Regions from separate parts of the Vagococcus entomophilus genome, predicted to be linked through region 2. Evidence: a T-box and tRNA genes for the amino acid it is inferred to sense, from the RefSeq annotation. Region 2 holds a T-box; the other holds one or more tRNA genes.
The links. A T-box is a leader RNA that pairs with one kind of tRNA and senses whether it is charged. The one in region 2 lies ahead of serS (serine--tRNA ligase), so its partner is inferred to be a tRNA-Ser.
Positions count from the first base shown of each region.

Region 1: it has a tRNA-Ser gene. The T-box ahead of serS (serine--tRNA ligase) is inferred to sense a tRNA for this amino acid. The anticodon was not compared.

Region 1 covers NZ_NGJZ01000001.1:1,088,691-1,095,723, forward strand. Annotated here, with positions in the region: gene CBF30_RS05145 (TetR/AcrR family transcriptional regulator) at 1-435, opposite strand, end outside; gene CBF30_RS05150 (SDR family NAD(P)-dependent oxidoreductase) at 740-1,495, opposite strand; gene CBF30_RS05155 (IclR family transcriptional regulator) at 1,584-2,339, opposite strand; gene CBF30_RS05160 (ATP-binding cassette domain-containing protein) at 2,522-4,069, opposite strand; gene CBF30_RS05165 (CHAP domain-containing protein) at 4,256-5,104, opposite strand; tRNA gene CBF30_RS05170 (tRNA-Ser) at 5,317-5,403, opposite strand; partial or broken gene CBF30_RS12165 (SEC-C metal-binding domain-containing protein) at 5,470-5,589, opposite strand; gene CBF30_RS05180 (rhodanese-like domain-containing protein) at 6,143-6,448, opposite strand; gene CBF30_RS05185 (P-loop nucleotide/nucleoside kinase family protein) at 6,515-7,033, opposite strand, start outside.
Region 2 covers NZ_NGJZ01000002.1:729-7,761, forward strand. Annotated here, with positions in the region: gene CBF30_RS06020 (histidine phosphatase family protein) at 1-468, opposite strand, end outside; gene croR (response regulator transcription factor CroR) at 646-1,335, shown strand; gene CBF30_RS06030 (sensor histidine kinase) at 1,322-2,500, shown strand; gene CBF30_RS06035 (serine hydrolase) at 2,587-3,873, shown strand; T-box leader at 3,918-4,155, shown strand; gene serS (serine--tRNA ligase) at 4,209-5,480, shown strand; gene guaB (IMP dehydrogenase) at 5,544-7,028, opposite strand.

The DNA.
Region 1 (7,033 bases), on a different contig from region 2:
TTGCTTCATTTCTTGTAAATAGTCTGCAAATAAGTTTTTAAAATAAATTGGGACCTGCGAGATGGTCTCATTGATTTCTGGAAAATCGACCGACTCACGAATTCCGAGTAAAATAATAGCCTGATAGCTATTTGCATAGGTTTGATACCCTTTCGAAATGGTAATCACATCCGCTTCGATATCTCCCGTTAATTTATCTGCATTCACAATTTCTTGCGCTTCTAATGTATCAATAAATTTGTTAACCGTTGCATAAAGCAGATTTTTTTTATCTTTAAAATGACGAAAAATAGTACTCTCATTTACTCCAGCTGCCTGAGCTATTTTACGGGTAGTGGCCCCTTTGTATCCTTCTTTTTGGACTAAATCCAAGAAAGCCAGGACAATTTTATCGGATAGATTGGACTGTGCACTAATAAGAAACATCTCCTTCATCTATGCTTTCTCTTTTTCATAACAGTTCTTCAATACTTTCATAGTAGCACTGAAAATATCGCCTTGTCAATTCAAGTAAAGCGCAAACAAAAAGAAAAAGAACCTAGTCAATCAATGTCTATCCAAAAGTATAGAAGTCCCAAAAAGAACGCACAAGTTCAGCCTTGTAACACTCAAAGCTGTCCAACAATCCATTGATGCACATTTTTCTTTATGGAAAAGATTGTTCTTCCTCAACTTCTTTGATTCCATTGATGATACTTGGTTCTTCTTATCAAAGATTCATCTACAATTTTTACGAGCGCTATTTTTGTACAGGCTGTCTAGTCCAAATTTCCATCCCGCCACTTACCGGTAAGTTGATTCCAGTACAAAAGCTTGATTCGTCTGAAGCTAAGAAGTACATCGCTTTTGCTACTTCTTCTGGCTTGCAAATACGTTTCAACGGACTCGCTTCACAAAACTCATCAATCACCGACTGAGGGTTTTGCAAAAACATTGGTGTTTGACAAGCGGAAGGACAAACATTGTTTACCCGGATATTGTATGCCCCGTAATCCAATGCCATAGAACGAGCCAAGTTAATCACAGCTCCTTTTGCTGCATTGTACCCGGCCATATTGTAGTCACCAAACATGCCCGAAACAGAGACAGTGTTCACAATGGTTCCTCCACCATTTTCCATCATGTATGGGACAAAATATTTTGCACTTAGGAAAACAGACTTCACATCAATCGCAAAAACCTTATCCCAATCTTGTTCACTTACTTCATGCACAGGACCTTTGACAAAAATCCCTGCATTGTTAATCACACTGTCAATTCCTCCAAGATGTGTTCTCGCATACTCATAAAGAGCCTTCATCTCTTCTTCACTTGAAACATCACATTTACAGAAGAATAGATTTTGCTGTTTTTTATCAGACAACTCTTTTACCAAAGATTCCCCTTTTTCAGCATTCAAATCAACCATTAATACTTTCCAGCCTCTTTCAAGAAAAAGCTTTGTTGCACTTAAGCCCATTCCAGATGTTGCACCAGTAATCATTACACGTTTCATCTTTGTTTCCCTCCTTATTCTATACTTCAATTATAGACTTTCAAAGTATGGAGACAAGAGAAGTGCGATATTGTCGAATAAAGAGTCCTTAAAACACTTCTTTTAAATGAGATACTTCCTGAGAAATAGCAGTTAGCGATTCTAGAATTTTTTGGAGCTTTTCTGTTGAAGAACGCCTTACAGGAACAAAGATACTAAGAGCAGCCACTACTTCTTGTCTTTGATTACTGATAGGAACAGCGAGACAATTTACGCCATTATTCAAACGCCCCATATCAACAGCAAAATGGTTCTTTTTAATCCGATCCAGTTCTTTGTAAAATTCCTGCAAATTTTTTTCATGATTGAGTGGCGTTCCACCTTGCGCTAGCGTCTTTTGGAGATACGTCTTTTGATAGTTGGAATCTTGAAAGGCCATGAGTAACTTGCCACACGCAGCATACCATAAAGCATCATTCGTCCCGACTGGAGAAGACTCCCGTAACGGATGGCTTGATTCCTTTTTAGCAACATAGAATACTTTGTCTTCTTTCAGTACAGACAAATGAACCGTCTCGTCGTATAACTCTTTGAGTTGCTGCATGTAAGGTTCCATCAGCTTTTCTAATGGAAAGTTTTTCTTAGCAGTTTCATAAAGAAGGCCCCATTTGTTACTAATACTATATGATGCGGTAGTTGGATTCTTAACCACAAGTTTTTCATCAACTAACGTCATTAAAATGCTATATATTGTAGATTTAGAAAGCTGAAAGTGTTCCGTAATCTCTTTTAATTGTGCTTGAGGGTTTTCCGCTAAAAACTCTAATATCGTAACTGCACGATGAATAGATTGGATTGATTTCATTATGACTTCCCTTCTTTTATCTGTTTCACGCTCATAGACTACACTATCTTTTTGTCGTTCGTCAATTATTGCACTGAAATCATAAAAAAAAATAAAACTTTTGTCTAGTAAAGTAAAAAAGGACAAGCTAGATTGTAGCGCAAAAAGAGCCTCCCTGTTGCACATTCCCAAAAATAAAGTAACTATATATAAATTATGTTATCAAACAACTTTAATAATTGATCATCGTGATTATGAATGGTCATGACTATAGTCTTATCTGTTAGTTCCAGCAAATAAAACAGAGCTAATTTTTTTGTTTTTACATCCAAAGCTGAGAAAGGTTCATCTAAAAATAAATAGTCAGAGTCTTTATATATCGCTCGGGCAATGGTCACCAATTGTTTTTGTCCCCCGCTTAATTTATGTGCTGGACAATCAAAAATAGTTTTCGCTTCATTTTGAAATAATGGCCTAATCTTTTCTATTTTAGATTTATTAATATCATTAGAAAAACCCACTATGTTTTCAAGTACTGATCCTGAAAATAATTTTGTTTGTTGCGTTACTATGGCTATCTGTTTTCGATAAGAGACAGGATTAATTTGTCTTAATTCTGTCTCATTTATTAAAATAGAACCCTCGTAATCCTTGTTTCTCAAAGATAAAAGTGAGTATAGCGTCGTTTTTCCACTGCCATTTTCTCCTAATAATAAGTATTTATTATTTTTTGATATAGACAAATTCAGAACATTTCTAGTTGTTTTTTTATTATTTAGCACTACATTTTCTAATTTAATAGTCTCGATCTGACTGATTTTTTTCGTATTGATTTCCGACTTTTCATTAATTAGGTTCATCATTACCTTTCTAATGTCTTTTGTAGAGGCTAGACTTGATAAAACATTAGAGAACCAAAAGATTGGGGTAGTCACAGTTCCTGAAGCTTGTGTAATAGCGATTAGTTCTGGAAAAGTTATTTGCTTATTTGATAGCAGGACTGCACCAATAATATAAATTCCTATTTGAAGAACCCAAGAAAAGGTATCATTGGAAAAGGTGACAATTGCTTTTTCTTTCTTTAAAGTAAATAAATTATTCGTACTAGCGGAACTTGCTTCTTTAAATTTTTTATTCATAATTTTATCTAGATGAAACACTTTTCTAATTATGGACAGCTCGAATATGTCTAATAATAATTCAGAATTTTTCCCTAAGCTATCGTTATATTTTTTTTGAGAAGGAGAGATTTTATTAGACATTTTTTTGGATACAAACAAAGATAGACTCGCTACTACGCATATATAAAGCAAAATGATTTTATTTATAAATAAAATCAGAACTGTTCCCATAATAAATGACAGACTAAAATAAACAATACTAGTCAAAGAGGAGAGATAACTCTCCGTAATTAAAGGAATATCATTATTAAAAAGTTTCACAACTTCAGAACGTTCATACTCATCTTTTTCTGTGATTTTACTCATTACTTTTGTATTAAGCGTTTGTTGGGAAGCCGTACTAAATTGAATTGAAAAGTATTGAGCTAGCAAATTAATCAAAGATAATATAAGTAAGACAAAAAGATTTATTGCTATCAGCTCGACTATTTTGATATTATTTTTTCCAGCTTGATTCATATCAAACTGGATTAACTTTGACAACACAGGATTGTAAGCTGAATATAAAACTAAAAATAAAAATGTTTTTAAAAATAATTGTTTGTTTCTTTCAAATAAAAATTTAAGCATATCTTCCTCCTGTGTTTATATAGAGAAAACATCACCATTTTAAAATTATTCATTTACACCCTCCCTATAAGATGAAACATCCCCTAACTATAAGTCTTTAATAAGCAAACATGTCTTTTCTTCAACGGAACGTTGAAGAAAAGACATGTTTTACAAATTATTCCTCTTTTTTTAGAGATACAATAATTAATTTTTATGTGCTTGGCTAGCACTTAACCATACATTGACACTGCCAATTTTAACGTAAATCCCATTTGTAGGTGTGTCAATATTTAATACTTTATATGTACCAGGAACTTTGAAGTAGTCTCCAATATTCAAAATTTGATCGCCTGCTTTTGTACCACTAGCATTTGTTTCAACTAAAGGAGTAGCATCAATATAGTTTAGGTAGGTTGAATCTCCACCAGCAAGCGTGTTACTTGCTACAGTATTTTTAGATGGGTTTACTTTGCTTACTTTGTAAACACCGGTAAAACTAACCGTATCTCCGACTTTGATTGCTGTATTATTAGTGCTTCCGCCGCCATTATTGCTACTGCTACCAGAAAACGGAGGACGTAACCAACCAACTACAGTTCCATACGAATTAGAATAAGGAATCGAATTTTTTGTGACATATGCATGTCCATTGTAATTTTGGTTAGCCATATTGATTGTTGAACCATTTGCTGAGATTACAATTCCCGTGTGACCATAAGGACTACCTGGAACTGACATTACAAAAATATCCCCAGCTTGAGGCACTGCACCAGCAGTTGCTTTGATAAATTTAAAACCATTTTTTACTCCTGTGTTTTGAAGATCAATTGCATTACCAGAAAATGATGTGTTAAAGAAATGATTAACATACTCGTTGACATAATCTACGCATTGGTTCCCGTAAGCATGATCAAAATCATACCCTTTTCCAACCGATTGATTGACCCACGTCATGGCTTCACTTTGAGTAGCCGCCTCTGCTTTTGATACTGAAAAAACTCCACAAGCAAACACTGCGATGCTTGCCACTAAAATACTTAACATTTTTTTCATATTTGTTCTCCCCTTCCCTTGATGAAATTAATCGTACGCTTTTTAAATTAAAATAAAATGAGAAAAAGATGATAAAACGATTATTTTATTCGATTATTTTTATTTAATTGAATAAACAAATGTTTATCTTTTTAAAAAAGAAAAAATTTTTGCTCAAAAAAAAGGCCATCTTTATCAAGATCTGCCTCATACAATACGTAGCTTACATAAGAAGGAAAGTACGGGATTTGAACCCGTGCACCGCGAAACGCGGCTCGCCGGATTTCGAGTCCGGTGCATTACCACTCTGCCAACTTTCCATAACAATAGCTATATTTTAGCCTTTTTTCTTCTAAAACTCAAGTGGATAAAGAAAAATGTCATGGTTATTTTCCATGACATTTTTTGAATTTCTTGCCACTTCCACAAGGACAAGGCTCATTTCTACCTACTTTTAGATTAGAGAAGTCAACAGCTGGCTTTGCTTCTTCTGCCGTTTCACTTTGATAACGATAATTCCCCATTGGAAATAGGTTAAACATCTCGATTTCTTCTTTTGTAAACGATCTCTTTGAAGCAGCTGAACTTTTTTTCGTCTTTGCTTTTTTATGCTCGTTGCCCTTAGGCGCTTCATTAGAAAGTTTTTCTAATTTTCTAAGTAAAGTTGGACCATTACTTAGCTTTCCTTGTTCGCTTAAAAATGTGATAAAAGCGGTTAAAACCGGTACAGTATCTGAATCCATTTGCTTTTGAACAACTGCTTCTAAAGCTGTAGCTGTCCACTCTCTAGGTGTTCTTAGTTCTTCTTTGTACATCACCTTCACAAAAGTTTCACAGATTTCTGTGCCTTTTTTTTGTGCATCGTTTGATAAGCCTGTATATTCATCTGTAGTAGAAAAAGTAGCCAACCATTCGTTGCATTGTGCGACTAATTTTTCAAACTTTGATTCTGAGAACTCTTTTTGAGCCATTTTGTTACCCACCTCATTAAAAATTTCATGAAAATTCCTTGTTCATTTTAGCATTCTCTGAGGGAATAGTAAATAGCCGAAGTCAATATCATTCATTTTCAAGGTTAACGCGATGTCGCCACGCTTCCATCCCGCCTTCCACATTGACCACATTTTCAAATTGATTGCCTTCTAAAAATTCACAAGCACGCGCAGAGCGTCCGCCTAGATAGCAGATAATATAGTAAGTTTCTTGTGGGTTTAGCTCGTTTAGTCGCTGTGGCAATTGGGCAATAGGGATGTTCACTGCTCCTGAAATATGCTCTTGCTCGAAGTCTACCGCTTCACGTACATCAATAAGAGTTCCATTCTGTAATTTTGTTGCCAGTACATTTGCTGCAATTGTTTGACTCATCCATCATTCTCCTTTTTGCTAAGAAGAATTTTAACACATTCGTCCCAAAAATAACATATCTATTATCTAAAACAAATCCGTTGCAATTTTTTGCATGAGCTCTCCGTACGCTATCTGCTCAAAGTCTGTCACATCAATTTTCATCGTTTCTCCAAGAGAAAATTCCAAATACTTTCGCTGCATACATCTCTTGGAAAATACTTCAAAGCTTGGTAAATCCTCTGCTTCCTCTCGTCTTTGAAAAACTTTTCCCAGTTGGTAATTTGTCATCAAGTGCCCCAGATGTCTTGTGTGCTCTAAATCTCTTGCTCTTTGTCTTTGATAGAGTAAAGTGAGATCCGCTGTCAAACAGCCCGTTACCACTTTATACCCATATTTTAAACTCATTTTTTCTAGTCTTGACTTTTGTTTGTCACTAAATGGATAATCTGAAATAATGGAACGACTCATTTTCATCTGATCTGCCAATGCCTCATAATATTTTTCCCAAGCAATCTGATTGATTCGTTCTTTTTCCTTTATATTTTGAAACCCATACTGATCATAGCAGCTTTCTTTCAGCTCATCTGGGGAAACAAGAACAAA
Region 2 (7,033 bases):
ATATGCTCCATGCGATACGACTAATATATTTTTTGCATTTGGATTCTCTTTCACAATTGTCTCAACTGTTTGCTTTCCTCTTTTAATCACATCTCGGTAACTTTCCCCCGAAAAACTACTTGGATCATACTTATCAGGATACTTTCTTAAGTTCTCAATTTCAGAACTGTCTGAAACGGAAGCTAATGTCTTGCCTTCCCAGTCACCAAAGCCCATTTCTTTTAGTCCATCTAATGGCTTTAACTTGCCGCCATATTGGTTTTTTTCCATAATATACGCGGTGGTATCTAACGTTCTTTTTAAAGGGCTGCTATAGATGCAGTCAAATTTTACGTTGGAAAGTCTTTCTCCAACTTTTTTAGCCCCTTCTATTCCTTCTTGTGTCAGAGGAGAATCTACAGTATTTCCTTGAAGCTTTCTTTCTATGTTGTACTGTGTTTGACCATGTCTAATAAAATAAAGTTTCAATATGCTCTTCCTTTCTTCTATAGTATTCATTATGACAAATTACATGAAAATTTCAACGCTTTCTAGCGTATTTTATAAATTTCAATTAACTTCCTTTCTATTTATTTATCCTTTCTCCTTATTTTTGTTACAATATAATGAATAATGAAATTTGATCAAATCATGGAGGAAAATTAAATGAAAATACTTGTTGTAGACGATGATAAAGAAATTGTGGAATTGCTGACTATTTATATTCACAATGAAGGCTATGATGTTGTCCAAGCTTACGATGGAAAAGAAGCAATCACAAAAATTATGACCACACCAGATATTGATCTAATGATTTTGGATATTATGATGCCTAATATGGATGGCATGCAAGTTGTAAAACAGTTACGAAAAGAATCACAAATTCCAATTATTATGCTGACTGCAAAAATTTCTGATATGGATAAGATCCAAGGGTTGATTGCTGGAGCAGACGATTATGTGACAAAGCCCTTCAATCCTCTTGAGGTCATGGCTCGGGTAAAATCTTTAATGAGACGTAGTAATTTTCAAGTTGCAGCAAATGAACCAGATAGCTTAGAGATTGGGCCTTTGATTATCCGGAAAGATTCGCATGAAGTTCAAACTGACACCGGAAAAGAAATTCAATTAACTGCACTTGAATTTGGTATTTTATACTTACTTGCAAGTCACCCTAACCGCGTTTTTAGCGCAGACGAAATTTTTGAACGCGTCTGGCAACAAGAAAGTTTGGTTTCTGCCAAAACCGTAATGGTCCATGTGAGCCATTTACGTGATAAAATTGAAGAAGCGACTGGTGGACAGAAAGTGATTCAAACAGTTTGGGGAGTCGGATATAAAATTGAAGCACACTAGACATATTCCAGAAAAAAATACACGCATTGTTCTTACCTCTAAAGAAAAGAGTGAGTTGATTGTCGAAGGTTTTATCACCATCATTCTATTGTTACTATTAAATATTGCCATTATTGTCATTTTAGGCCAAGTGATCAGTTATCATCAATCCTTGGGTGAAATGATTTATCGTATTAAAATGATCATGACACAAACTTTTAACAATCGTGCTTTTGCCTCTTGGTCTACTCCATCATTTCTCATTTTGGGGATTATTGATACCATTATCCTATACTGGCGACTAATTCGCAGATACAACCAAATGCAGCTTCGCCATATTATCAGTGAACTGCATTACATCGCAAGTGGTCACTATGATCACCGCATTCCGTTTGAAATCAATGGGGATGTGGGTCGTGTGATTGATAGTATTAACGGTTTAGTAGATAGTACAGTGGATGCTATTGAGGAAGAACGAAAAATTGAGAAGTCAAAAGACGAACTGATTACAAATGTCAGCCATGATATTCGTACGCCACTGACTTCTATTATTGGATATTTGGGATTGATTGAAGAAAGACAATTTCATTCTAATGAAGAGTTGCTTCACTACACGCACACTGCTTACTTAAAAGCAAAACAGATGAAAGTATTAGTAGATGATTTATTTGAATATACCAAAGTACGGCAACCTAGCACTCCGCTCAATTCGATTACCTTTGATATGGAACAACTGATTGAACAAATTGCAGTGGACTTTGAGTTAGCAGCTAGTAAAAAGAATATCAAAATTGAAGTCCTCGTCTCGCCCAGTCCTTTTATGATGGAAGGAGACTCTGAGAAGTTGGTTCGCGTTTTTGATAACCTTATCTCCAATGCAATCAAATACGGCAAGGGTGGAAAAAAAATTGTGATTTCTGCTGAAAAAATTGGAAGTGAAGCACTCATTATTGTGAAAAATGATGGGCCTTCTATTCCCAAAAAATCTCTAGATCAACTGTTTGATCGTTTTTATCGTGTAGAGGAATCTCGCTCACAAGAAACGGGTGGAACTGGCTTAGGACTGGCAATTGCTCAAAGTATCGTGACCTTGCACGGAGGCTATATTTACGCTAATTCAGACAAGGAATGGACCTCATTTGTTTTCCATTTACCTCTCAAAACCAAAAACTATCAAAAAGACTAAAAAGAATGCGAGCAATCTATTGCATCGCATCTTTTTATTCGTTAAACTGAACGTGATGATTCTAAAAAAGGGAGACTTATCTTATAATGAAGAAACCAAAGATTTTTGCACTTTTTTTTGTCTTAATTTTACTTTTTAATACCCTACTTTTTCCATTTGGTTCAAAAGCTTTAGCTGCCGAGAATTTTCAAGTTGCTGCCAAAGCTGCTGTTTCAGTGGATGCTACTACTGGGAAAGTTTTATTTGATCAAAATGCCGACGAAGTACTACCTATTGCTTCAATGACAAAAATGTTGACGCTTTATCTCGTATTAGAAGCAGTCAAAGAAAAAAAACTTTCCTGGAATGACACGGTACCAATTGAAGATTACTTATACGAGTTAAGCACAGATACAGCTCTTTCAAATGTTCCTCTAGTAAAAGGAACAAACTATACTGTTAAAGAATTATTTGATGCCTCCGCGATTTATTCTGCCAATGCTGCTGCAATCGCACTAGCGACAAAAGTTTCTGGTAGTGAGAGTGGATTCGTAGATTTGATGCGTAAAAAATTACTCTCCTGGGGTGTCAAAGATCCACATATTATCTCTGCTTCTGGTCTAAACAATGAAGATCTAGGTACTCATATCTATCCTGGGAGCGCTGCAAATGACGAAAATAAATTATCTGCCAAATCTGTCGCATTGATTGCCCAACACTTAATCACCGACTACCCTGAAATTTTAGAAGTAACAAAAACCACTAGTAAAGTCTTTGCAGCAGGTACACCTAGCCAAACAGAGATGACGACTTGGGACTGGATGCTGCCTGGTGGTCAGTATTACAAAGAAGGGGTTGATGGGTTAAAAACTGGGACTACTGACTTAGCTGGAGAATGTTTTGCTGGGACAATCACCAAAAATAACTGGCGAATTATTACAGTAGTGATGAATGCAACTAATGCCCAAACGGATGCTGGTGCTAGATTTGTAGAAACTGGAAAACTGATGGACTATACGTATGACAACTGGGAGAAAAAAATACTATATAAAAAAGGAAGTACATTGCCAACAGACAAAAAAGTTACGGTAAATAAAGGAAAAAATACTTCCGTTCCACTTGTTCTAAAGGAAGATGTCACACTTTTTACTCGCAAAGGGATGGACATAAAAAATGTCAAGAGCCAGTTCAAAGAAACAACTAAGGAACTGACTGCCCCACTTGGAAAAAACACAGTGGTTAAAACCGGAACGATCCAACTAAAAGAAGATACATTAGGCTATATTGGTACTCAAAAGGCACCAACTTACACACTTGTTACGAAACAAAAAGTCGAAAAAGCCAACTTTTTCGTGTTGCTAGGCCGTTCAATCAAAAGCTTTTTTTCAAAATAACATTTGACAGTACACTAAAAATTTTGTATGCTAACAGTAATTTAACAGTTGTATTCTTAGGGAATAGTAGCGATTGTGTTTTTTCCAGAGAGTTAGCGGTCTGGTGCAAGCTAACAAAAGCATCCGTGAATCCACCCATTCAAATAAGTAGCAGGCAAACGCTTTTGCGGTAAGTCTTCTCGGTATTCTACCGTTATCAAAATCAAGTGCAACATTTTTATGTTGAATTTGGGTGGCACCGCGAGTCCATTTCTAAATGAACCAAACCTCTTCGTCCCAACTGAGCTTTTGCTCTAGGGATAAGGGGTTTTTTATTATACAAAGGAGGAACTATCATGTTAGATGTAAAAATGATTCGACAAAATTTTGATACTGTAAAAGAAAAACTATTGACACGTGGTGTAAAAGAAGAGATTTTAAATACGTTTGTCTCTTTAGATGAGCAACGCCGTACATTGCTGGTCGAAGTTGAAAGTCTAAAAAAACACCGTAACGATGTTTCAAGTGAAATTGCTCAATTAAAAAAAGCCAAAGAACCAGCTGAGGACAAAATTAACGAAATGAAGCTTGTTGGCGCAAAGATTAAAGAGTTAGATGCTCAACTAGTAGAAATTGAGGAAGAAATCACACAAATTTCTTATACGCTACCCAACTTACCCAATGAAGCGGTACCTGTTGGAAAAGATGAAGAAGAAAACGTAGAAGTAAGACGCTGGTCTACACCTAAAGACTTTCATTTTACGCCAAAACCGCACTGGGAGGTTGCTGAAAATCTAGGGATTTTAGATTTCGAACGTGGCTCAAAAGTAACAGGTAGTCGTTTTGTATTTTATAAGGGACTAGGTGCCCGACTAGAACGAGCCGTTTACAATTTAATGCTAGATACACACATCTATGAACACGGTTATACCGAAATGATGACGCCTTATATCGTAAACGATGATTCAATGTTTGGTACGGGACAATTCCCTAAATTTAAGGAAGATGTTTTCCAACTTGAAAACACAAATCTAACATTAATTCCAACTGCAGAAGTACCACTTACTAACTATTACCGCGATGAAATTCTTAAAAACCAGGATTTACCTATTTATTTCACGGCACTTAGCCCCGCTTTTCGTTCAGAAGCAGGAAGTGCAGGTCGTGACACTCGTGGCCTAATTCGTTTGCATCAATTCAACAAAGTGGAGATGGTGAAATTTACAGACGAGCAAACTTCCTACGATGAACTTGAAAAAATGGTGACAAATGCTGAGGATATCTTGCAAAAGCTAAACTTACCCTACCGAGTAATCACCTTATGTACGGGAGACATGGGCTTTTCTGCTGCTAAAACCTATGATTTAGAGGTCTGGATTCCAGCACAAGAGACGTTCCGTGAGATTAGCTCTTGTTCAAACTGCGAAGATTTCCAAGCTCGCCGTGCCAAAATTCGATACCGTGATGCAGAAGACAAAATTCATTATGCACACACACTAAATGGATCTGGTCTTGCTGTGGGTCGAACAGTTGCTGCTATTTTGGAAAACTACCAAAATGAAGATGGTAGTGTCACAATCCCTGAAGCTTTAGTCCCTTACATGGGTGGCACAACCGTTATCCGCTAATTTAACTAAAAAAGGTTGGATCAAAACGAAACGTTCGTTTTGATCCAACCTCTTTTTTTAGTTTTAAGATTCAAAAGAATAATTAGGTGCTTCTTTGGTAATTTGTACATCGTGCGGATGAGATTCACGTAATCCCGCTCCACTCATTTGGACAAATTGTGCTTCTTCTCTTAATTGTTTTAAGTTTCCAGCTCCTACGTAGCCCATGCCCGCTTTTAAGCCACCAACCAATTGGAATAAAATATCCGCTGCACTTCCTTTGTATGCAACACGACCTTCAATTCCTTCTGGGACCAATTTGTTGGCCTCGTTAACACCACTTTGGAAGTAACGATCACTTGATCCTTTTTCCATCGCACCTAAAGAGCCCATACCTCGATACGTTTTGAAACGACGTCCTTGGAATATTTCAAATTCACCAGGAGATTCATCCGTTCCAGCAAGCATGCTTCCTAACATTACTGCATGCCCACCCGCAGCAAGAGCTTTTACAACATCGCCAGAATACTTAATCCCGCCATCGGCAATGATTGGTTTGCCGAATTCACGTGCTACAGAAGCTGCATCATAGATTGCTGTAAGCTGCGGCACTCCAACTCCTGCCACCACACGAGTCGTACAAATAGAACCAGGACCAATCCCAACTTTTACAACATCTACCCCAACTTCAAATAAAGCGCGTGCACCCTCGGCTGTGGCAATATTTCCAGCGATTAAAGTAGCTTTAGGAAACGTCTTACGGATTTCTTTAATTTTACGAATCACACCCGCACTATGTCCATGTGCAGTATCTATGATAATTGCATCGGCACCGGCATCTAACAATGCTTCTGAGCGTTCAAAAGTGTCACTCGTTACACCTACGGCAGCTGCAACTAATAATCGCCCATGTTCGTCTTTTGCTGCATTAGGGAATTCAATTACCTTTTCAATATCCTTGATAGTGATCAGCCCGCTTAATTTACCAGCTTCATCTACAATTGGTAATTTTTCAATTTTATGTTTTTGTAAGATTTTTTCTGCATCTTTTAAAGAGGTTCCCACGGGTGCAGTGACCAATTTTTCTTTGGTCATCACCTCTTTAATCGGAACTTGATAGTCGGTTACAAAACGCAAATCACGATTTGTTAAAATCCCCACTAACTGACGATTTTCTAGAGTTTCGACAACGGGTACACCACTAATACGATATTTGGACATCAATTGTTCCGCATCTGCCACTAGATGTGTGGGAGTTAGGAAGAACGGATCAATGATAACGCCACTCTCTGAGCGTTTTACTTTTCTTACCTCGTCTGCTTGTTGTGCAATACTCATATTTTTATGTATAACACCTAATCCACCTTGACGGGCCATTGAAATCGCCATTTTGCTATCTGTTACCGTATCCATACTTGCACTGATAAAAGGAATATTCAATTTGATATTTTGGGCAAGTTGAACACCCATTTCTACTTCATTTGGTAGTACGTGACTTTCTGCTGGAATCAGCAATACATCATCAAACGTAAATCCTTTTTTTGCAAATTTTGTTTCCCAATTGGACATTGTCG